3 regions of the Methylophilus sp. DMC16 genome follow, and region 3 is predicted to be linked to each of the others. Evidence: predicted binding sites of a transcription regulator. Region 3 holds the regulator's gene; each other region holds the start of a gene.
What was found. The regulator sigma-54, encoded in region 3, starts transcription at its own class of promoters, with help from an activator protein. The targets are predictions, from matches to a motif close to TGGCACNNTTCCTGCT.
Positions count from the first base shown of each region.

Region 1 (8,077 bases), 440 kb from region 3:
GCGGTGGTTTTCTTGAAGTATTGCGTGGCAGCATCTTGCGGACCCGTCAAAATTCCCTTGGCATCAGTCAGCGACATTTGCTTGACCGAATTTAGCAACAAGGCCTTTGCCTCGGGCACGGCCTGCTCTGCGGCGCGGTTCATTTTAAGCACCAACTCATCCGCCTGTTTGCCCATGCCTACCATGCGCATGCCTTTTTCGATTTTCTTTAACGAATCCGGCAGCGGAATTTTGACCTCCTGGTTACCCATAAAGCCATCCGTCGCCCCCAGCATGCTCACCGCTTTGCTGGCGCCCTGACTCAGCGCCAGTTTCAAGCCATCACTGGTTTCTTTTTCGCTGAGCTGGCTCACCGCCCCGCTCTCGCTACGGCCACTGGCAGCACTGTTTACCTCTTTTTCTACCATGTCGCCCAGCGCCTTCAGGTCCAATGCCTGCGCCTGCATCCCGATTGCATTGCTCAGGAGCAGTGCAGTCAATATCACCTTGGCTTTCATTTTCATGCTGGTCGTTCTCTCATCAAGTTGAGCGCAGTGTACCCAGAAAACACAAAGCAAGTCCAGCGGACTTGCTTTGTGTGGGCTTGCGCAAAAGCCGGGCGCTTACGCTTTGAATGGTTTCACATTCCAGATACGTTCAGCATATTCACCAATGGTGCGGTCGCTTGAGAATTTAGCCATCCGAGCCACATTCAAAATCGCCATACGCGACCAGGCTTCCTGATCTTGATACAGGGCAGCCACTTTCTCCTGCGCGGTAACATACGCGGCATAATCGGCCAGTAACAAGTATTGATCGCCTTTGTGCAACAGGGTATCAATAATGGCCTGGTAGCGTGATGGCTCCTCTACCGAAAAATAGCCATTGGCGATCATATCAATCACCTGCTTGAGTTCGGCATTGCCATGGTAATAATCCCACGGGTTGTAGCCGCTGGCTTTCAGCTGCGCCACTTCTGGTGTGGTAAGGCCAAAAATAAAGATATTTTCACTGCCGACCTCTTCCATGATCTCCACATTGGCGCCATCCAGCGTACCTATGGTCAAGGCCCCATTGAGCGCCATTTTCATATTACCGGTGCCACTGGCCTCGGTGCCTGCGGTCGAAATTTGCTCGGATAAGTCGGCGCCCGGGAACAGGATTTCTGCCGCACTGACCTCGTAGTTAGGATAAAACACCACTTTCAACTGGTCTTTGACCGCCGGGTCGTTATTGATCATCACCGCCACATCGTTGATGAGGCGGATGATCTGCTTGGCCAACCAGTAGCCAGGCGCCGCCTTGCCTGCAAAAATGATCACCCGTGGCGTGTGATGGCTGGCATGACCGCTACGAATCCGGTTATACAGCGTGATCACATGCAGCACATTGAGCAACTGGCGCTTGTACTCATGAATACGCTTGATTTGCACGTCAAACAAGGCATCCGCGCTGACCGCAATACCCGTCTTCTGCAAAATCTTGTCGGCCAGGCGCTGCTTATTAGCCTTTTTCACTTCGCGGAACGCTTTTCTGAACGCCGCATTCTCGGCAAACGGCTCAATCTGCTTGATCAGGCTCAGGTCCTTCTGAAAGCCGGTGCCAATATGCTTGGTCAGCAATTCTGTCAGCAAAGGGTTGGCCTGGTTCAACCAGCGGCGTGGCGTGATGCCATTGGTCACATTGGTGAACTTGCCAGGATAAATTTTGTTGAAGTCAGCAAACAGCGTGGTTTTCAACAACTCGCTGTGCAGCTCGGCCACGCCGTTCACGGTATGGCTACCGACAATCGCCAGATGCGCCATGCGCACACGGCGGCCGTGAGTTTCATCGATGATGGACACACGTTGCAACAAGCCGGTATCGCCCGGGAAGTGCTGGTTCACCATTTGCAGGAACTGGTGATTGATCTCGTAAATAATCTCGAGATGACGAGGCAACAATTGTCCAAACATGTCCACCGACCAGGTTTCCAGGGCTTCTGGCATCAAAGTGTGGTTGGTGTAGGCAAACATTTTGGTGACCAGCGTCCACGCACGGTCCCAAGGCAAGTGATAATGATCGACCAATTGATGCATCATTTCGGCCACGGCAATCGCTGGGTGGGTATCATTCAACTGAATGGAGACCTTGTCAGGCAAGGTGTTCCAATCCGAGTTGTAATTGGTAAAGCGATGCAAAATATCCTGTGTAGAGGCCGAAACAAAGAAGTATTGCTGCTTGAGGCGCAACACCTTGCCCGACTCGGAGGTGTCATTTGGATAGAGCACTTGCGAGATGGTTTCGGCACCGTGACGGCCTTCTACAGATTTTTCGTAGTTACCTTCGTTAAACGATTTCAAGTCAAACTCATTGGTAGCCTTGGCAGACCATAAGCGTAGATTATTCACAGTCTGCGTGCCATAGCCAGGCACAGGTACGTCATAAGGCATGGCGACCACCGATTCATGATCGACCCAGTGATGTTCCACGCCACGTTCGGTGTGTACATGCAACACGCGGCCATAAAACTTCACCTCGCAAGTATGCTCGGGGCGCTGAATCTCCCAGATATTCTGATACCGCAACCAGTTATCAGGATTTTCTTTTTGCTGGCCCTTCTCGATGGTTTGCCTAAACATGCCGTAGTCGTAACGGATGCCATAGCCGGTAGCGGGAATATCCATGGTCGCCATCGAGTCGACAAAACAGGCAGCCAAGCGGCCCAGGCCGCCATTACCCAAAGCCGCATCAGGCTCCATCTCGGCCACGCCTTCCAGCTTTTGGCCAATCTCCTGCAAGCCTCCGCTTAGATCGGGTGCAATGCCCAAATTCAGTGCGGCGTTTGACAGCATGCGGCCAATCAAAAACTCCAGAGATAAATAATAAACGCGCTTGGTATTGGCGTCTCGATAAGCATCACGTGTATTCACCCAGCGGCTCATCAAGTGGTCGCGCACGGTAAAAGCAGCGGTCTGATACCAGTCACGTGCCGTGGCCCAAGAGTTTGATTTACCAATAGAAAAAGTCAGGTGGTTACGCAACGCCTGGGGGATAGGCAATTGCTCCAGCAAAAACTCTTCAACCGGTTGCGCAGCTTCTACGGGTGTCTTGGATTTAGGTGTTTTTTTCACATTGGCAGTCATGCATCTTCCCCTTGAGTTTGATTCATTGAATTGCTTTCAGTTAGCAAAAGCAAAAAGCAAGCCTACAGCAAGAATGTGTCAGACATAAAAAAAGCCACAAAATTCTCATTGTGGCTTTGAATTATACTGCCGACCCAGGCAGAGATAAGCACGAAAACTAAAGTTTCCAGGTATAAGCAACCCCCAATGCGTCCTGATACATGCGCAGATTCGCCTCGCCGCCGCCAAAACCGCTAGGTGGAGCCCCCGGTGGAATCGAGTTTTGACCACGCACCGTATTTTCAAAGGCATGCGTGTAAGCAAACGAGACTTCCGATTGCGGACTCAGCACCCAAGTCGCGCCAATCGACACATGATCTTTCACCACGCCCGGCGCCAGAATATTAAACAGCGTATCGCCCGCTCTAATCGGCTGGTCCACATGGTTATAGCCTGCACGTAAAATCAACGCCGGGCTATATTGATACAACGCCCCGATTTTATACACCTTGGCATCCTGCCAGTTAAACCCGGCGCCATTATCGTTACCCAAACCATTGCTCAGGTTAGATAAAGAGGCGTTACCAATCGAATCTACCTCACTGTAATTGATGCGTTGAAAATCCCCGGCCAGTGTCAATGCCGGCGTCACTTTGACCGCCACGCCCACGCCATAGGTGGAGGGGATATCAAAGTCACCCTGCTCGGCAAACAAGCCCTTGTACTTGTCAAACCGGCTCATGTAAGTTCGGCTCTGATAAGTGGCCCCCAGCGTCACGGCATCCGTGATCTCACCCAGCCAGCCAATATGCACACCCGCCCCATAAGAATCATCATGACCATTGTTGGTCAAGTTAGCAGCTGAACTACTGGCATTGCTAAAGTTTTGCAGTCCCTTGGCTTCAAACCGCTGATAAGCCAGATTCAGGGAAACTCCTAGGGTGTGATGCTCATGCACCTTCCAGGTGACGGTCGGCGCCACAAACACCTGCGCCAAATCCACGCCCGTGCGGCGACCGTTACTGTTAAACAGCGGAATACCCTTTTTGTAGTCGGTATTCATGCCGCCATTACCGTAAACACTCACGCCCAGCGTCACATCCTCAGAATACTGCGTGTTGTAGCCTAGCTCTGGAATAAAGAAATTCTGGCTATCATTGCCTTTATAAGTCCCATTGGCCCCTGGCGCACCACTGCCTTCAATTTCCGATTCACGCACCGGCCTAAACCAAGTCACGCCCGCATCCACACGGCTCCCCACTTTACCCATGCCCGCCGGGTTGGCTGCCGCCGCCAGCGCATCTTGTGGCAAAGCGATGCCCACGCCACCCACGCCTTGAGAGCGAACACTATAGCCATGCGAAAAATAACCATCGGTCGCCCACGCATTACCAAACGAAAAAGCGACCGCTACCGGAATAATCTTTGACCACTTATACATCTCAATCCTTCAATAACCTTGTTGGATTGCAATATATCAAGCGATTAAAATTCCAATAAATAATATATAAAAATATATTTATAACTTAAAAATATAAAAGCCCGCGATGCGAGCTTTTATAAAATGACAATTTACCTAATAGAACATTGCCTATTTTTGAGAATGGATTGAACGAGTGGGCAACAAGTTGTCCACCCTACTCGGCTCTCGCATCCGAAGCAGAAGATACATGCGATAGAGCTACGCTCGGTCATGATGCCTAACGTCTGAATTCACCGACTTGCAGGGCTTTATGCGCAAGCTCAGATGAAGTGATCGATTCATGTTGTTCGAGGCGGTCGGCATCAATGTCTGCGCTCTATGAGCTCTCGCATTGGCACAGGCAACAAAGCACGAAGGCGGGATGAGATGCCCTGCTCATGACGTTGCCAGACTATTCCGAGATAGATGATAGCAAGACCAATTGCGGTTAAGACAACTGGGAACATCATGCTGTCCTTGAAGACCTCGTAAGCTAAGTGTCCGACATAGCCGGCCGAACCGAGCCCACCGAATACGGCGAATACTCGACGAGAAAGCATTGCTCCAATGACGAGCATCAGGAGGTTGATGCAAAGGTAGATGAACTTGTTCAACTCAGTATCCGAGCGCATCAGCGATAGCCCACACCATAATGCGAGTACTCCGAACAAGTAGAGCCAGAAGGGGTAATCCTTCTCATGGCTCGTACGCACATCTACCCAAAATGCCAGCAATACCATCAGAAGACCGAACCACAACGAAACGAATTTGCGTAGATCCCAGTTCGTGTCAGCTTCACCGAATAGAAAGGGCGTCAGGTCCATACTCATGTACCAGAGCGTTATGGCGACCGGCATTACCAGGAATGGCAAGCGATAGCGCCATAACATGACAGTGCCAGTGGCGAGGGTGCCGAGTTCCATGAGAATCCAGCGCCAATCGATGTGGGTGTGGTATTCACGGTATGTTCTTCCCTCCACCCAGAAGCCGAGTGCGGCCTGCAAGCCGTAAATCGCCAATGGTGTAAGCGCAACGACAAACGCGGCACCGATGCCTGCCGGGATAGCAAATCTCAGACGATTGAGTAGAAACTCCGTTAGCCATAGCCCTACTGCGGCGTAGACCAGTGCAATAGAGAAAAGTCCCCAACCGCCAAATCGCTCCCAGCCGAGCGTCATGAAGAGTGTCATCGCGCCGATGGCAATGAGACCACCGAGATAGTAGAGGATGTGTGTGAAGCGGAAGGACGGTGCGTCTGCCGTATGCTCAGATAGGAAGGCCCAAAGCGCATCGGCTTGGTCGGGGCGAATCACATCCCCAGCAGCAGCTTTGGCGAGAAGAGCGCGAGTAATGTTCATGAACACCCCGAACATTTGAATTCACCGGCCTGCGCGGCTTTTCGCGCAGGTCCGGTGGAATGATGGGTTGTGCATCTGTTAGTCGAAGGCATGGAAAATTACTTCGAGAATTGCTTTCAGGCCAGACCAGTCAAAGCGGTTGATCTCATCTGCAGATGACTTGCATCGTGCGATCTTTTCTCGGAATCGTTCTTGGATGCGCCCCTTGTACATCACTTCGCCTTGATACTTTCCCACTGATTCGACATAGCCTTTCCACTGAACGGGAAAGTCTTCGCCGTTGGCGAGTATGTCCTTTCCGAGATAGAGCTCAATACTGGCCGCCAAGCCATTGACATTGAGCGGAGCAAGACCGCTAGGGCCTAAGGTGGGATAGGCTTCCAGCGAGCTTAGATTGGGGTAGCTGCACACAGCAATGTTCTGCGGAAGTTGGAGTGAAGCAAGCGAGCGCCTTGCGTCGAATGCCGCAGTGTCATTGTCGAATACGGCAATTATTCTGTTTGAAATGCCCGCCGCGGCAAATGCCTTGACTGTTGTAACAAGGCTTCCCGCTCCGCCTTGAGGCCGAGCAGACGCAAAATCCAGAAAGGTGTAGTAATCGAAAAGGTGTGGATAAAGAAGCGCAAGTGCCTCTCGTAAAATCTCGACGTCAGTTGAACCTTCGGTGAGGATGATCCGAGCTGAATTTTCTGGGTGCCCTGCGGTAAGCGCGCGGGTTGAATTGGTGCAAACCGGTTCGTCTTCCTCGTAGTATCCAGCGTGCACCACCTCGGTAATATCCTGTACCACTTGGCTACTCTTGGGCACCAACTCACAAGCGACTCGAATAAAGGAGCGAAAGTCTGAACCTAGAAAGCCAAAAGCATAGTCTTCATTGTTACCCACAATTCTTTTCACGACGGGGTCAAGATTAGTGTTCGTGTCGCCAAGTTGCGAAGGCAGAATGCGCTGGGTTAGCACGGTGCGGAGTGCTTCCACATAGCGGTCAAATGTTAGATTAACGAAATAGTCAAGATCATCTCGGCACCAACCATCGTCATCGTCGTCAAGCCAGGATGTGTATTTTTCTACTTCCGATATACGTTTATCCTCAAACTCTTTACGAACCCGACGCATCGTAAAACCCATAACGTCGAGTCGCTCGATTGCCTTCCAGACTTCGCAGCAATAAGTGACTGCGACCTCATCTTGATCTTCATCTGGACTGACCTTTCCCCATACCAGTTCGTTTCTCTCGGAAACTTTCCTAGTAACGATGTGCTTATCGGACTCCTGGAACACAGTCATTACTTCCGGAATGACAAAACTTTTTGTCTCCAATATCGGGTAATCGTCGATTGAGAGGTCTGTGTAAGAACCCATATGCTTCAAACCAAGTAGAGGTCCAACGTTTGACGTGAGGGGCCGCCGTAGCCGCGAAGGGAACCCACAAGCGCAGCTTGTGGGCGGTCTCTCTCGACGAAATTGTTAGGCCGTAGGTTTGCCATATGCGCGCTCAACCTTTGCGACCCTGAGCTCATAATTTTCGTACCACTTGCGCTTACCCATTTCTTGTGCAGCCAAGTGTTCAACATTGGCCTTCCACGCGGCGATAGCTTCTGTAGAAGACCAGTATGAAACAGTGATACCAAAATCGTCGGAGCCTCGGACGCTTTCAGCGCCAAGAAACTCTGGCTGCTGGCCAGCAAGCTCAACCATTCGCTCTGCCATAATTTCGTAGCCTCCAACGCCCTCGGTTCTTTGAGACGAGAAGATCACCGCATAATACGGCGGTTTTGGGGTTTTGGCGAAAGGTGAAGAGAGACTCATGGTACTAGCCCAACGTTTGAATTAAGGGGCGCCTTTAGGCGTCCCGCTTGAATGATGGGTTAGAGGGAATTTTTGGCATATTTTCCAACTTTCTTCTGACACGGAGGCTGGTTGAGTTTGTTTTTTGTAAATAACTTCAAAAGTTTTAATTTGGTGATTGAGCCCATAATCTTTATATTTTGCGTAAAGTTGGCTACCTTTGAGCGATAGATGTTGAGTTGAGCTTGACTTACTTGGACTGTAGCTACTCACCAGACCATCCTCACTTCTTAAATTCTCACTAAATATTATTTTAGCTGAATTTCCTGAAACCTCTCCAACAACATGACCCGTTGAAATGTGCCCATTAAAAAATGCGTTGGACA
Region 1 covers NZ_JBQUZC010000003.1:525,318-533,394, reverse strand. The annotation lists gene ACT53D_RS14050 (DUF4197 domain-containing protein) at 1-407, opposite strand, end outside; gene ACT53D_RS14045 (glycogen/starch/alpha-glucan phosphorylase) at 603-3,104, opposite strand; gene ACT53D_RS14040 (OmpP1/FadL family transporter) at 3,262-4,524, opposite strand; gene ACT53D_RS14035 (hypothetical protein) at 4,869-5,903, opposite strand; gene ACT53D_RS14030 (HEPN/Toprim-associated domain-containing protein) at 5,982-7,265, opposite strand; gene ACT53D_RS14025 (antibiotic biosynthesis monooxygenase family protein) at 7,371-7,712, opposite strand; gene ACT53D_RS14020 (hypothetical protein) at 7,734-8,077, opposite strand, start outside.
Region 1: ACT53D_RS14045 (glycogen/starch/alpha-glucan phosphorylase) is a predicted target of sigma-54. The motif match lies at 3,153-3,168, and genes of this name have one in related genera.

Region 2 (8,077 bases), on a different contig from region 3:
GGAATGGCCCACTTGAGTTTTTCATCAGTTTCGCCATTGCGGTAACGCTGTATCATTTCTACCTGCAAGTGATTAAGCGGATCCAGATAGGGCAAGCGGTCGCGGATGGATTTGGCGATCACCGGCTGAGTGGCCAGACGTTGCGTGGTGCCCAGCAGCAGATTGACCGCGTCGGTGGTCAGTTTGTGTTCGTGCGCAATGCGGCTGAAAATTTCTTCGCGCAAGGCCTTGTCAGCCAGCAAATGGGCATAATGGCGCGCCACGATCAGGTCTGTTTTCGCAAGCACCATGTCGACGTTGTTAATCAGGGTATTAAACAGCGGCCAGTGTGCCTGCATCTCCAGCAACATTTCCAGACGTGCCTGCTTCAAGGCTGGATCGTGCGCTAAAAACTGGTGAATGGCGCTGCCCAGACCATACCAGCCTGGCAGCAGCAAGCGGCACTGCCCCCATGAGAATCCCCACGGAATCGCCCTTAAATCCTCAATCCGTCGCGTCGATTTGCGCGCGGCGGGCCGGCTCCCCAGATTGAGTCCGGCAATTTCCTCAATCGGCGTGGTATTGAAAAAGTAATCGGCAAAGCCCGGGGTTTCATAAACCAGGCTACGGTAGCTGGTCATCGCGGTGGCTGAGAGGGCTTCCATCACGCTTTCAAACGCACGCCGTTTGGCGGGCTCCAGCTGGTCGGCCGGGAACAAGGTGGCATCCAGCGTCGCCGCAATCAGGGTTTCCAGATGCTGGCGGCCGACCACCGGGTCTGCATAACGCGTGGAGATGATTTCGCCCTGTTCGGTCAGGCGAATCTGGCCATCGACGGTGCCGATGGGTTGCGCCATGATGGCCTGATAGGTTGGGCCACCGCCGCGGCCAACCGTGCCGCCACGGCCATGGAACAGGCGCAACTTGACGTTGGCCTGGTTAAACAGTTCCACCAGCGAAATTTCCGCTTTATACAACTCCCAGTTCGAGGTCAAAAAACCGCCATCCTTGTTGCTGTCCGAATAGCCCAGCATGACTTCCTGCTCATTGCCCTGGAAACGGATCACATGCCGGATGCCGATCAGGCTCAGCCATTTGCCCATGATCATGGGCGCGTCGCGCAAGTCGGCAATGGTTTCAAACAGTGGCACGATATTCAGATCAACCTGAATATTGGCCGAGCCCCACACGCCGCGCAACAAGCCAGCCTCACGTTGCAGCAAGGCCACTTCCAGCAGGTCAGACAAGGTTTCAGTGTGCGAAATAATATACTGGCGTACCGCATGCTCACCAAAGCGCTGGCGCACCTCGCGTACGGCTTCCAGCACGCCGATTTCCTTGTGCACCAGCTCGGAATATTGCTGAAAAGGCGAAAACAGCAGGCGCGGTTGCTTCAGTTCTTCGAGCAAAAGGCCGATTTTCTCTTCCTCGTTAAAACTGGCGTAGTCAAAATCGTAGCCCGCCTTATGTAACAGCTCGCTAATCACCGCTTCATGCACGTCAGAGGACTGGCGGATATCCACGGTGGCCAAATGAAACCCAAACGTGACGATGGCTTTAATCAACTTGCCCAGCCGCGGATAAATCAAGGCCTCGCCATGGTGACGGCGCAAAGAATCGGCAATGGTCTGCAAGGGGTGCAGCAAGGCCTCAGGATCTTCGTAAGGCTCGTTGCCGACTTCTTCCGGCAAACTCCAGCTGGCATCGGGTAGCAAATGGCTGGCGGTCACCAGCAAACGGTCATGCACGCCATTAAGCGCGAGCCGGTAGGGTTCATCCAGCCGATGCGATGACTGGTCGCGCGAAGCTTTCGCCAAGGCCAACACTGCGTCATCCACACCAACCACGCGCGTGGACACAGCCAGCTCGCGCTTGAGCGCGGCCAGCTCTTGCAGATAGAACTTGAACAAGGTGGTAGCCTGCAGGCGCACACTGTCGCGCAAGGTGGTGCCATTCACAAACGGATTGCCGTCACGGTCGCCACCAATCCAGCTACCCATGCGCAAAATACCTGGCAAGTCCATGCCGGGCAGCCAATCTGCCAGGTCGCGCTCGATATCCTGCAGGATTTCAGGGATCACATGTAAGAAGGTACTTTCGTAATAGGTCAGTGCGTTTTCAATCTCATTGAGCACACTGAGCTTGGAGTAGCGCATCATGCGGGTTTGCCACAAGGCCGACACCGCACCTTGCAACAATAGCTTGTTGCGTGCCAGTTGGCGCTCAGACACCATGTGCCCACGCTGCCCCAGCAACTCCGCAATCAGCTGCTCAATGTCCAGCACACTTTTACGCTGCACCTCGGTCGGATGCGCAGTCAGCACCGGTGAGATCAGTGCGTCCTGAAGCAGTTGCTGGATTTTTTGCGGCGCGATGCCAGAGGCCTTGATTTGTGCCAGCGTGTGCGACAACATGCCAGGCGCAGGTGTATTTTGCTGGCAATGGCCGAGTTCCTGCCCGTAAAGATCTTCGGCCAGATTCACCAGATGTTTGAAATAAGCCAGTGCACGCACCACGCGCACCGTATGCTCCAGACTCAGGTCAGCGAGCAACTGCTCAAGATCTAACGAAGCCTGCTGGTCATGATTCTGGTGAAAACGCAATGCGGCTTGCCGGATGGCGGCAATTTTCTGCGCAACCGCTTCGCCCTCCACCTCCAGAATGGCCTGATCAAGTAAATCACCTAACAACTGAATATTGTTGGACAGCCGCATTTCCGCCGTTAGCATGGCGTCGGCTGCAAGTTTTTTTATCATGATGCCTCTCCTCTAGCTTAGGTTATCCCTAGCAACAAGCAGGCCATCTAAAAAAAAGATTTTTTTACTTTAAAATCAGCGTATTGGAAGAAATGAAACTCAAGCCGCTCAGACGATGCGGTTCCCATGCACTGCCAACAGGCAAACCGGTGCACCGATTTGGGCCTCGAATCATATCGGCAACAGTCGCGTTGAACGCAGACTTTCCATTAGGCCCTGAAACGGCAAGGCCGCAGAGTTTGATGGATGTTTTGCGGAAATTTGCACAAGCAAAGACGCCGCAGCGATGCATCACATGGCGTTTCCTGAGGCATAATAGACAGATGAAATGCATCAATCTCGATCATTGGATGGCACAAATCCTGTCCGTCTGGCAATCGTTGGCCGCGCAGAGCGTTTGGCTGCAGGATGGCTTTTTGCTGCTGATGTGCCTGATCATCGGCTTGCTGCTATTTCTGTTTGGGACCGTGATCGGCTTGTTTACGCAATCACTGTGGGGTATTTTTACAACGGGTCGCCAGGGCAGCGACGAAGAGCACAAGTAAATAAGCGCTATTCTGGCGTCAGCCAGCGGGCGATCGCGTCGAGCTCTGCCGCACTGTCGCTGTCAAAATCTGCATACTGATGACCGCCGGTTCTGGCATACCAGTACTCGCTATTCCAACGGTCACCTTCTATTTTATGCAATACCGCATGTATCCAGTTGGCAGTGGGATCACTGTACACCTGCGCAATCTGATGTGCGCCATGCCAGTCTCCGGCTTGCGCCAGCCTCACTGCCTGCAATAACAATGTCCGGTTAGACATGCTTGGGATATTCAATCGTCCCTTTCTGGATGAATTCGATTTTATAGCCATCCGGGTCTTCGATAAAGGCAATGACGATGGTGCCGTGTTTCATCGGCCCCGCCTCGCGCACCACTTTACCGCCCTTGGCCTTGACCAGCTCACACGCTTGATAGGCGTCATCCACTTCAATCGCCATATGACCATAGGCGGTGCCCATGTCATAAGTGGTTTTGCCGTAGTTGTAGGTGAGCTCCAGCACGGTGTGGTCGTACTCGTTACCATAGCCGACAAACGCCAGTGTAAACTCGCCGTCAGGATAATCCTGGGTACGGATTAACTTCATGCCCAGTACGCCGGTATAAAAGTCGATGGAACGTTGCATATCGCCCACGCGCAACATGGTATGTAAAATCCGCATTGATGTCTCCTTGATCTCTGATTTTTTTAATCTGTTGTGGACGTAACCGGTCCACTCGGCTTAACCCCGCTTGGCAACAATGCGCTGATATTTCTCCAGCAATTGCTCCTTGGTTTCGCGCCGCTCAGGGTCTAGCGGAATGCAGCTGATCGGGCAGACCTGCTGACATTGCGGTTTATCGTAATGGCCGACGCACTCGGTACACAAGTCGGGGTTGATTTCATAAATTTCTGCGCCTTGCGAGATGGCTTCATTCGGGCACACGGGCTCGCACACATCGCAGTTAATACATTCATCGGTAATAAATAAAGCCATGATTTTCTTTACATCGCTACAGAGGCGCCATCACTCAGGCAATCGCCAGTTTTTGCTTGATTGCCCGTTCGACGCCTGGTGAGACAAACTGGTTCACATCGCCTCCCAGGCGCGCCACTTCACGCACCAGGCTGGAGGAAATAAACATGAACTCTTCCGCCGGGGTCATGAACAGGGTTTCCAGTTTGGGATAGAGCTTGCGGTTCATGCCCGCCAACTGAAACTCATATTCAAAGTCACTGGCCGCGCGCAGGCCACGGATCACCATCTGCCCGCCCTGCGACTGCACAAACTGCATGAGCAAACCGTCAAAGCCGACCACACGGATGTTATCGCCGGCAAACACCGACTCTGCCAGCGCAACCCGCTCTTGCAGGCTGAACAAGGTTTGTTTGCTGGTGCTGCCAGCCACCGCCACAATCACCTGGTCAAACAGCTTGGCCGCCCTGCGCACAATATCCTCATGCCCCAGGGTGATGGGATCAAAGGTGCCTGGATAGACGGCAATTCTGGTTTTACTCATCGCTTGCTTCCGTAATCGTCGTTGTGTCGTTGCTGGCTGCCGCTGACTTGATTGCCTTAATCCGTGCCAGCAACCGCATCGGCTGACGCGGGTTGCAGCAGGTGAAAATAGACCTGACCCGCTTTGCCCGATTTGACCACCTGCCAGCATGCATCGGATTTTAACGCATATTCGGCCTCAACATATAGCCAGCCTTCAGGCGCCAAATGTCTGGGCAGCACGGGCAACAATTGCCTCAGCCAATCTTGGCGATATGGCGGGTCACAAAAAATCACGTCAAAAGGCTGTTGATTGCTGCTCAGAAAAGTTCTGGCATCCATTTGCTGGATGCGGGCCTGGGTCGCCTCCAGCAGACGCTGGTTCTGGCACAAAGCTGCATAAGGCGCTTTGGCCAATTCGAGCATGGTGACCGCTTTGGCATTGCGAGACAGCGCTTCAAACCCCAGGGCGCCAGTCCCCGCAAACAAATCCAGGCAGGTTTTGCCTGTCAAATCCTGGCCCAGCCAGTTAAAGACGGTTTGCCGCACGCGGTCTGGCGTCGGGCGTAGCCCTTCGGCATCGGGAAACTTGAGCACACGGCTACGCCATTTCCCGGCATTCAATCGTACCTGATTCATGAGCGGTGGTTGATTCGAATAAATAAAGCAGCATTATCCCAGATTTTGCATCCCGACTACCCATGGCCTGCGCTAAACCGAGGGTGCACCCAAGTCATCGTGTTATGATTTCGTTAATTCATCAAGGAATATTGCTATGGAGTTCTTATTTGGCTTTGGTCTGCTGGGCGGCGTGATCGCGCTGGCGCTGTCACTGTTTTGGGTATGGATGCTGATTGATTGCCTGGCCAATCAAAGTGAAGACAAGCTGGTGTGGTTTCTGGTGATTTTCTTTTTAAACCTGCTGGGGGCCTTTTTATACTACTGGCTGGCGAGAAAAAAGCGCATGGCTTAATCTGACCCCGCTCACCGCATCAGACAGAAAAGCAAAAGCCGGCAAACTGCCGGCTTTTTGTTATTCCGCACCAACAATCACGGTGGCAAAATGCTCAGGATGGATGCGGCGCTTGAACGCATCATTCACCTGTTGCACAGTGACGGCTGCGACCTTGTCATTAAAGCTATCCAGATAATCCAGCGGCAACTTGTAAAAGCCGATCATGTTCAGGTACTCCAGAATCTTGCTATTACTGTCTATACGCATGGGAAAACCACCAATCAGGTTATCCTTGGCCGCAGCCAGTTCCTTTTCTGTCACGCCTTGATCGACAAATTTCTGTACGGTGGCCATCACCAGTTTGAGCGCTTCTTCACTTTGCTCTTTTTTGGTTTGCAGCCCGATCTGGAACGGTCCCAACTGACTCATGGGCATAAAGTAGCTATACACGCTATACGCCAGACCGCGCTTTTCACGGACTTCCTCGGTCAGACGTGACACAAAGCCACCGCCGCCCAAAATATAGTTACCCACATACAGCGCAAAGAAATCTGCATCGCCGCGCTTATTGCCAGGCTGACCAACCAGGATGTGTGCCTGCATGGCCGGATGCGGCACTTTTTTCAGTTTAGGCGCAGACAACGCTGGCACGGCTGGGATATCGGCCACCGCAGGTCCTGCTGGCAAGCCGGCGCTCAGACGCTGCGCAATTTGCCGGGCCTGATCCGGGGTCAGATCCCCCATCAGGGCGATCACGGCAGACTTTGCCGTATAGTGGCTTTGATAAAACTGCCGCAACTGGCTCACCGTCAGCGATGGCACCGTACCCACTTCACCGTTTTGATCCAGGCTGTAAGGATGCATGCCGTACACCGCCTGCATAAAGGCTTTTTGCGCAATGCTATCCGGCTCCGTTTCGGCCTCTTGCAACGCGGCCACAATACGGGCTTGCTCACGGCTCACGACGGCTTCAGGAAAATCCGGCTGGTGTAACACCAGCGTAAACGCGTCCAGTGCGGCCTGCTGTTCGCTGGTCAAAGTACGTAACTTGAAGCTGGCGCGGTCTGCATCAAAACTGCCCCCCAACACCGCGCCCACATCGGCAAAGCGGTTAGTCAGCGTTTCCTCTGCCAACCCGCCCGCGGCCATACCCATCACATGATGGGTTAACGCGGCGGCGCCACTGCTGTCTGGCTGGTCATAAGCGCTGCCTGCACGAAAATTGATGCTGACATCCATCATGGGCAAGGCATGATTTTCAACAAAATAGACTTCGCTGCCCTCCGCGGTGGTCCAGTGCTGAATATTCAGTGCGGCGCATGCCAGGCTGGCATAGCCTTGTAGCAGGCTGATCAACAAGACGGTGTTGAATACCCGGTGTTTAAATAAAGTAACGACTTTCATGAAATTCCCAAATCAAACGTTCAAAGAACGGATTAATGTTGATGCGGCCGACCGGCGGACTTCTGGTTAGGATCCATCGGTTGTGGGTCCAGGCTGACCAGCGTCATTTGGTCTGCGACCAGATATTTTTTAGCCACGGCCTGCACTTGTTCAGAGGTGACCGCCTGCACGCGTGACGCATTGGTTTGTAGCAAGGATAAAGGGTAATGCATGGTTTCCAGCTGGCCGATCTGCATGGCCTGATAAAACATGGAGTCACGTTTGTAGACATCGGCGGCAATGACCGCGGCTTTCACTCGATGCAGCTCAGCCGGCGTGACGCCGTTGTTTTTGACTTCTTCAATTTGTGCCCAGATCGCCTTGATCAGCGCCTCTTGCGAGACGCCTTCACTTGGCGAGGCCGCCACCTCAAATGTCGAGGTTTGACCGCGGTTGGTACTGTCATACCCCGTGTCAATTTCAAGCGCAATCGCCTGCTCACGCACCAGTTTCTGGTTGAGGCGTGACGCATCATTGCCACTCAGAATGCTGGACAACACTTCAAGCGCATAAGGCTCCCAGTCCTGCTCGCTGTAAGCCGCCGCATTTTTGAGCGCGGGCGCGTGAAACCCCATCACAAAAAAGGGCAACTTGGCTGGCGCCTTCACAATGGCCCGGCGCTCACCAATCTGGGCGGGCTCCACCTGCGGCTTACGCACAGGTAAAGGCTTGGCAGCCAGTTTGCCAAAGTTTTTTTCAGCCAGCGCAAACACCTCCTGCGCCTTGACGTCACCGACCACCACCACTGTGGCATTATTCGGCGCATACCAGGTGCGGTACCACTCACGGGCATCATCAGCAGTCATATTTTCAAGATCATTCATAAAGCCGACCACCGGGCGGCCATAAGGATGGGCACGATAGACCGAAGATTCAAATTGTTCGTTGACACGTGATTGCGGCTTGTCTTCAGTACGCCAG
Region 2 covers NZ_JBQUZC010000001.1:217,838-225,914, reverse strand. The annotation lists gene ppc (phosphoenolpyruvate carboxylase) at 1-2,735, opposite strand, end outside; gene ACT53D_RS01085 (hypothetical protein) at 3,059-3,280, shown strand; gene ACT53D_RS01080 (hypothetical protein) at 3,288-3,542, opposite strand; gene gloA (lactoylglutathione lyase) at 3,535-3,942, opposite strand; gene ACT53D_RS01070 (YfhL family 4Fe-4S dicluster ferredoxin) at 4,003-4,257, opposite strand; gene coaD (pantetheine-phosphate adenylyltransferase) at 4,292-4,780, opposite strand; gene rsmD (16S rRNA (guanine(966)-N(2))-methyltransferase RsmD) at 4,837-5,397, opposite strand; gene ACT53D_RS01055 (PLDc N-terminal domain-containing protein) at 5,534-5,731, shown strand; gene ACT53D_RS01050 (M16 family metallopeptidase) at 5,792-7,117, opposite strand; gene ACT53D_RS01045 (M16 family metallopeptidase) at 7,150-8,077, opposite strand, start outside.
Region 2: ppc (phosphoenolpyruvate carboxylase) is a predicted target of sigma-54. The motif match lies at 2,766-2,781, and genes of this name have one in related genera.

Region 3 (8,077 bases):
CTGGCGAGAGTGATGAAATTATTAATATTTTGCCGGCGATCCGCCGCATCGGTGCTCGGGTGTTGAGCATCACGGGCAGCGAAGACTCCACCTTGTCACGTGAGTCGGAAGTGCATTTGAGTGCTGCCGTGAGCCATGAGGCTTGCCCACTCGGCTTGGCTCCCACAGCCAGCACGACAGCGGCCTTGGCCCTTGGCGATGCTTTAGCACTCTGCGTGCTCGATTTGCGTGAGTTCACTGCCGAAGACTTCGCCCGTTCGCATCCCGGTGGCAGCTTGGGCAGACGGCTACTGGTGCGCATCAGGGATGTCATGCGTACCGGCGCGGCCGTGCCCCAAATTGATCAACACGCCTCCATTCAGGAAGCCATCACGCAAATTTCACTTAAGGGCATGGGCTTCACGGCTATTGTGGACCACGCGCAACGCCCAATAGGCATTTTTACCGATGGCGATTTGCGCCGCTTGTTTATGCAGGGCAAGAACAATCCACAGGCATCCATTGATACCGTGATGAACAAACAGCCGTATTTGCTGGAGACGAATCAGATGGCGGTTGAAGCAGTTAACATGATGGAGCAGCACAAAATAAATGGCTTTTTGGCAGTAGATGCCCAAGGGCAGTTGGTAGGGGCATTCAATATGCATGACTTATTGAAAGCCAAAGTCGTTTAGCTTAAACAGGCATTAGAATTCAGGCATGCTTAAACACCCCATTTTGTTGCCGATTGCGTTAATGCTGTTGCTGGCGCTGCTGACCTTCTGGATTAACCAGAATGTACAAGAGCAAGCACTCAAAATGAACATACTTAATCGCCAAGCGCCGGACTACATGTTGTACAACTTTGTGAGTACCCGCACGGATGCGTCCGGCAATACCAAATATGTGCTGGCGGCCGCAAAAATGCGCCACTTTCCTGCCAATGACTATACAGAATTGCAGCGGCCACGCTTTACCCAGTTTGGCCTGAACAAGCCTTACACGCAAATTTATGGTCAGCATGGACGTGTTTCTGCCAATGGTAAACTGGTGGAGTTTAGCAATCAGGTCAAGGTGATCCGCCAAGCCTCTGCCACCAAGCCAGAAACACAAATGCAAACCGAGCGGCTTTGGCTGGAGCCGGATACCGAGGTGGCACACACAGACCAGTCGGTGATCATCCGCCAAAAACCGGCGACAGTGATTACAGGCACGGGCATGCGTTTTGATAACCGGGCTGATACCATGCAATTGTTTAACCGGGTGCATGTGCATTATGAGCGTCCACCCGTCGCCAGCAATTTGGCAAGCCCGGCCCAGGCGTCAAACACAGAACGCCAATGACCGTTGATTATGGAGAAATGAGTTGAACACGCACAAGCCCTTATTTTTAGCGATCTGCATGAGCGTATGGGCGCTATTGTCCATGCCGCTGAGTGTGCTGGCCGAAGAATCTGACCGAGATCAACCGATAGAGCTTGAAGCGGATACCGTGACCGTGAACGATGCTAAAAAAATCAGTATCTACACGGGCAACGTGATTCTTAATCAGGGCACTTTGCAAATCAAGGCGGACAAAATGATCGTACGCGAGGATCAGGACGGCTTTCAACATAGCACCTGTACCGGCAACCCCACCACATTCAAGCAAAAACGTACCGGTAAAGACGAGTGGATGCAAGGCAGTGGTCAACGTATCGAATACAACGCCCGCATGGATAAAGTGCAACTGTATACCAATGCCTGGGTTAAACGTGGTGAAGACATCGTGACCGGGGACTACATCAGCTACGACGCCAACGCCGAGTATGCCGAGGTGATTGGCGGCACCAAAGCCAACCCGAACGGGACGGCTGGCAGCCGCGTCAAGGCCACCATACAGCCTAAAAATAAAACCACACCACCTGTCATTGACAACAAGCCAACCTCTCAACAGGGGTTACGGATGAATCGCTCCTTGCAACTCAAGGTCGAACCTGCCCCTGCCGAAAACACTGGTGAGCAAGGCAAAGAGTAAGCATAAAGATGGAAACCATGGCAGCAGATCAGAACCATTTGCAGGTTAACCGCCTGAAAAAAACCTATCAGGGCCGTACCGTGGTCAAAAACACGACGCTTGAGTTACGCAGTGGCGAAGTGATCGGCTTGCTGGGTCCCAACGGGGCAGGCAAAACCACCAGCTTTTACATGATTGTCGGGTTGGTTGCACTGGATGAAGGCAACATTACGCTGAATGGCGCCGACGTGAGCCGCGCGCCCATGCATGAGCGCGCGCGCATGGGCCTGGCTTATCTGCCCCAAGAAGCATCCATTTTCCGCAAGCTCAGCGTAACCGACAACATCCTCGCCATTCTTGAAACCCGTCCCTATACGGAAGAGCAGCGTGAGGCGAGGCTTGAGTCCTTGCTGGATCAATTGCATATCCAGCACATCCGCAACAGTCAGGCCGTCAGCTTGTCTGGCGGCGAACGTCGACGCGTTGAAATTGCGCGCTGCCTGGCCACAGACCCTAAATTTATTTTGCTGGATGAACCGTTCGCCGGGATTGATCCGATTGCGGTGATCGAAATCCAGAAAATCATCCGCTACCTGAGCAGTCAGAATATTGGTATTTTAATCACCGACCACAATGTGCGCGAAACGCTGGACATCTGTGACCGCGCTTATATTGTCAATGAAGGCGCTGTGTTTGCAGCAGGCACGCCCGATGAAATCATTCAGAACGAAGGTGTGCGTGAAGTGTATCTGGGCAAGAATTTTAGGCTGTAATCCGTCATGAAACAGAACCTGCAATTACGTATTTCGCAAAATCTGGCGCTGACGCCGCAGCTGCAGCAATCGATCCGTTTGCTGCAACTTTCCACGCTGGAACTGAACCAGGAACTGGAAACCATCCTGCAGGAAAACCCGTTACTGGAAATGTCAGACGGTGAAGAAGGCGAGTTTGAAGATAACACACCGCCTCCCCCCACTGTAGAAGCTGAGCCGACAGATGCCAGCTCGTTTGACATGGCAACGCAGCAAGAGATCACCGCACCGGCAGAAAGTCTGCGTGAAGACTTGCACGATGAGCTGGGCGGGAGCGAGAGCGACCTGCCCAATTTAAACGAGGAATTCACGCCGCCAGAGTTTGAAGATGATTATGAAGAGTTTGGCAGCACCAGCAACTGGGACGAAGCCGGACGCAATCATCAGGAAGACGAAGACAGTGACTTTTCCAGACAGGAAACCACCAGCATCAGTTTGCGCGAGCATCTGATTGATCAGATACAACTGGCACATTTATCGCAACGTGACATGAGCCTGGTCAAACTGCTACTGGATAGCATCACTGATGATGGCTATCTGGAGCAAGATCTGCAGGAGATTGTGGAGCACTTGCCACTCGAACTTGAGGTCGAGCTGCTGGAACTGGAAACCGCACTCAAACTGATCCAGAACCTGGACCCTGTAGGCGTTGGTGCGCGCGATTTACGCGAGTGCCTGCTCTTGCAACTGACGCGTTTGCCGCAAGAAACGCCACACTTGCAAACCGCCATTGCCATTGCCAAAGACCACCTGGCGCTGCTGGCCAACAAAGACTTTGTCAAACTGCGCAAGGTGCTTGGTTGCGATGAAGCGGTACTCAAGGCGGCGCAGCACCTGATCCGCCAGCAAAACCCCAGACCCGGCAGCGAGTTTTCCAGCTTTAGTCACGATCACTTTATCCAGCACGATGTGGTGGTTAAAAAGATCAAGGGTATTTGGGTCGCCTCCTTAAATGATGGCGTGATCCCCAAACTGCGCATCAACCAGATGTATGCGGACATCCTCAAGCGCAACCGCGAGAGTTCAGGCCAATACCTGCAAAGCCAGATGCAGGAAGCCAAGTGGATGATTAAAAATATCCAGCAGCGCTTCTCGACCATTTTGCGCGTGTCACAAGCCATTGTAGATCGCCAGCGCAACTTCTTTGAACATGGTGAAATTGCCATGCGGCCACTGGTACTGCGTGAAATCGCCGAAGAACTCGACTTGCATGAAAGCACAGTTTCCCGCGTCACCACGCATAAGTATATGCTCACACCGCGTGGCGTCTATGAACTCAAATACTTCTTTGGCAGCTCAGTGGCCACAGATGCAGGCGGCTCCTGCTCTGCCACCGCCATCCGCGCCTTGATCAAGCAAATGGTGGCCGAAGAAAACCCGAAAAAGCCTTTGTCGGACAACCAGATCACCGACACACTGGCACAACAAGGCATCGTCGTTGCCCGCCGTACCATAGCCAAATATCGCGAGTCCCTGAATATTCCTCCCGCGAACTTGCGCAAAACGCTCTAAACAAAAAAGGCCGCAGATGCGGCCTTTTTTGTTTCTCAGCTCAAATCACCTGATTGTGATCTTGGCAAATTTACGTTTGCCCACCTGTGCGATCACTGTCACGCCTTTTGTCAAAGGCAGATTCTTATCATCCACCTTGACGCTGTCGAGCTTGACGCCGCCTTGCTGCACTGCGCGCATGGCTTCACTGGTGCTTTCAACCAGGCCCGCCTGTTTTAACAATTGGCTAATGCCGATGCTCTCGCCTTCAATGGTCACTTCAACTTCGGGCACGTCATCCGGGATGCCGCCTTTGGCACGGGTCTGGAAGTCCTGCAAGGCTTTTTCAGCCGCGGCTTGACCATGGAAACGCGCCACAATTTCCTGCGCGAAGCCGACCTTGATATTGCGGGGGTTTGCGCCACTGGCGACTTGCGCCTTCCATTCGGCAATGTTTTCCAGCGTCGCAAAAGACAGCAAATCAATATAGCGCCACATCAGTTCATCTGAAATCGACATGATCTTGGCAAAAATAGTCTCTGGCGCCTCGCTAATGCCAATGTAGTTCCCGAGTGATTTAGACATTTTATTGACGCCATCCAACCCTTCCAGCAACGGCATCATCAGCACACATTGCTGCGACTGGCCGGCCTGCTTTTGCAACTCACGCCCCATGAGCAGGTTAAACTTCTGGTCGGTACCACCGAGCTCAAGATCCGCTTGCAGGGCCACCGAATCATATCCTTGCAGTAACGGGTACAGAAACTCGTGAATCGCAATCGGTTGATTACCCTTGAAGCGTTTGGAGAAGTCATCCCGCTCCAGCATGCGGGCCACGGTATGGCTGGCAGCCAGCTTGATCATCCCCGCCGCACCGAGTTCACTTAACCAGTTGGAGTTAAAAACAATCTCGGTTTTGGTGGGATCCAGTATTTTGAAGACTTGTGCGGCATAGGTATCGGCGTTGGCCTTGACCTGCTCCACGGTTAAGGGTGGACGGGTGGCGCTTTTGCCCGTTGGGTCACCAATCATGCCGGTAAAGTCACCGATCAGGAATAAAATCTGATGGCCCAGATCCTGCAACTGGCGCAATTTATTAATGAGGACGGTATGACCCAGGTGCAAGTCGGGCGCGGTAGGGTCAAAGCCTGCTTTCACACGTAACGGCTTGCCTGTTTTCAGTTTCTCGACCAGCTCCTGCTCGATCAGTAACTCATCTGCGCCACGCTTGATAATGGCCAACGCCTTGGCAATTTCTGGGCTCAATGCTGGCACTTCAGATGAGGGTTGTTTGGTATCGGTCATGCGGGTATCCGTCAAATACAACGATGCGCACTGATGGCACCGTCTCAAATAAGTAAAACAGCTATTTTAACGTAATCCCATGCATTTCTGTAAGCGCGGCTGGAGCAGTGTTAAAATGGCACCCATGCAAGTTTCTGCCGATCGCTCCCAGCCACGTTTGTTTATTGGACTGATGTCCGGTACCAGCCTGGACGGGGTGGATGCCGTGCTCACCTCGCAACGGGGCGAGCAACTGACACAAACGGCCACCTATTTTCTGCCCTACCCTGACGCGCTTAAACAGCGTCTACTGGCCTTGCACACGCCCGCCAATAACGAGTTACACGAGGCCGCAGTGGTTGCTAACCAGCTCGCAGAACTCTACGCGCAAGCCGTCAAGCAACTGCTTAAGCTCGCCGACATCCGTGCCGAGGCCGTGACAGCCATCGGTTGCCATGGCCAGACCATCCGGCACTGTCCGACACTGGCAGAGGGCATGGCATACACCATACAATTGGGCAACCATGCCCGCTTGGCAGAATTAACAGGGATCACGGTCATTGGCGACTTCAGAAGTCGCGATATTGCCGCTGGCGGCCAAGGTGCACCGTTAGTGCCGGCCTTTCACCAGGCGGTGTTTACGAGTGCAGACAGGCATCGCGTCATCATTAATATCGGCGGCATTGCCAACTTGAGTGATCTGCCAGCACACGGACAAGTCACAGGCTTTGACTCGGGACCCGGCAACCTGCTCATGGATGCCTGGACCCAGCAACACACAGGCCAACCCTATGATGCGGGCGGGCACTGGGCAGCTGGCGGGAAAATTAATCCAGACTTGCTCAATGCCATGTTGGCCGATCCTTATTTTGCACTGGCCGCACCTAAAAGTACGGGACGCGACCTGTTTAACGACACCTGGTTAATGCAACTGCTGCATCAGTACCCTGACAGTGCACAAAATGTGGCGCGTACTTTGCTTGAGTTAACAGCAGTGAGCATCACCGATGCGCTGACGCGATTCTGCCCAGGGGCTCAGGAAGTCTACGTCTGTGGGGGTGGTGCACATAATCTGGCCTTGCTGAATAGACTGCAGGCACTGTCTGGCCAGTCCATACAGCTGACGGATCAATTGGGCGTTGGCGTGGACTGGGTGGAAGCGGTCGCCTTTGCCTGGCTGGCGCAACGCTGTGTAGATCATTTGCCAGGCAATTTGGCCGCGGTCACCGGCGCGGCGGGGCCACGCATTCTGGGTGCCGTTTACCCCAACTAAGCACCGGCAACGACGCGTAGCAATGATTCCCAAAAGCAGTGCAAACGCACCAGTGACTTGATTACATCTGGTGCAGGCTTTTGATTGTTTTTTTAACTTTTCCGCGACAGTCACCGCACAAGCGGTGATAAAACAAAACGATTGCGTATAATTTAACCAACTTGATTAAAGACTGAGTACGTTATGGCTACCAAGGCGACCATTACATTTGACAACGATAGTAGCGCAATTGAGCTACCGGTACTAAAAGGCTCACTGGGCACGGATGTGATTGATATCCGCAGCCTGGGTAAACATGGTTATTTCACGTTTGATCCTGGCTTTATGTCTACTGCATCGTGTACGTCTGGCATTACCTTTATTGATGGTGAAAAAGGACTGCTTTACTACCGTGGCTATCCGATTGAGCAACTGGCCGAGAACTGTGACTTCCTTGAGGTCTCGCACCTGTTGCTGCACGGCGAACTGCCGGATCACAATCAACGTGAAGAATTCGTGAGCACTATCAGCGAACACACCATGTTGCACGACCAGATGAGCAATGTATTTCGTGGGTTCCGCCGCGATGCGCACCCGATGGCGGTCATGATCGCGGTCGTAGGCGCCATGGCGGCTTTCTATCCAGACAACAACAATGTGTCCGACCCGGAATCACGTAAAGTGGCTGCCATGCGCCTGCTGGCCAAAGTCCCCACCATTGCCGCCTGGAGCTACAAGTACAACATTGGCCAGCCATTCATGTATCCCAAAAACAAATTGGGCTACGCCGAAAACTTTATGCACATGATGTTCGCCACGCCCTGTGAAGACTATGTGCCCAACCCGATTCTGGCCCGTGCGTTTGAGCGGATTCTGATTCTGCACGCAGATCACGAGCAAAATGCTTCTACCTCTACCGTGCGTCTGGTCGGCTCCAGCGGCGCCAACCCGTTTGCCTGCATCGCAGCCGGCATCGCCTCGCTATGGGGCCCCTCACACGGTGGCGCCAACGAAGCCACACTTAACATGCTGGAAGAAATCGGCGACGTCAGCCGCATCGGCGAATTTATCAAACGCGCCAAAGACAAAACCGACAGCTTCCGCCTGATGGGCTTTGGCCACCGCGTTTACCGCAACATGGACCCCCGCGCTTCTATCATGCGCAAAACCTGCCATGAAGTGCTCAACGAACTGGGCCTGCACGATGACCCGATGTTCAAACTGGCGATGGAACTGGAAAAAATTGCGCTTGAGGACGAATAC
Region 3 covers NZ_JBQUZC010000003.1:84,995-93,071, reverse strand. The annotation lists gene ACT53D_RS11890 (KpsF/GutQ family sugar-phosphate isomerase) at 1-674, shown strand, start outside; gene lptC (LPS export ABC transporter periplasmic protein LptC) at 700-1,323, shown strand; gene lptA (lipopolysaccharide transport periplasmic protein LptA) at 1,382-1,996, shown strand; gene lptB (LPS export ABC transporter ATP-binding protein) at 2,005-2,748, shown strand; gene ACT53D_RS11870 (RNA polymerase factor sigma-54) at 2,755-4,299, shown strand; gene tyrS (tyrosine--tRNA ligase) at 4,345-5,583, opposite strand; gene ACT53D_RS11860 (anhydro-N-acetylmuramic acid kinase) at 5,708-6,835, shown strand; gene gltA (citrate synthase) at 7,019-8,077, shown strand, end outside.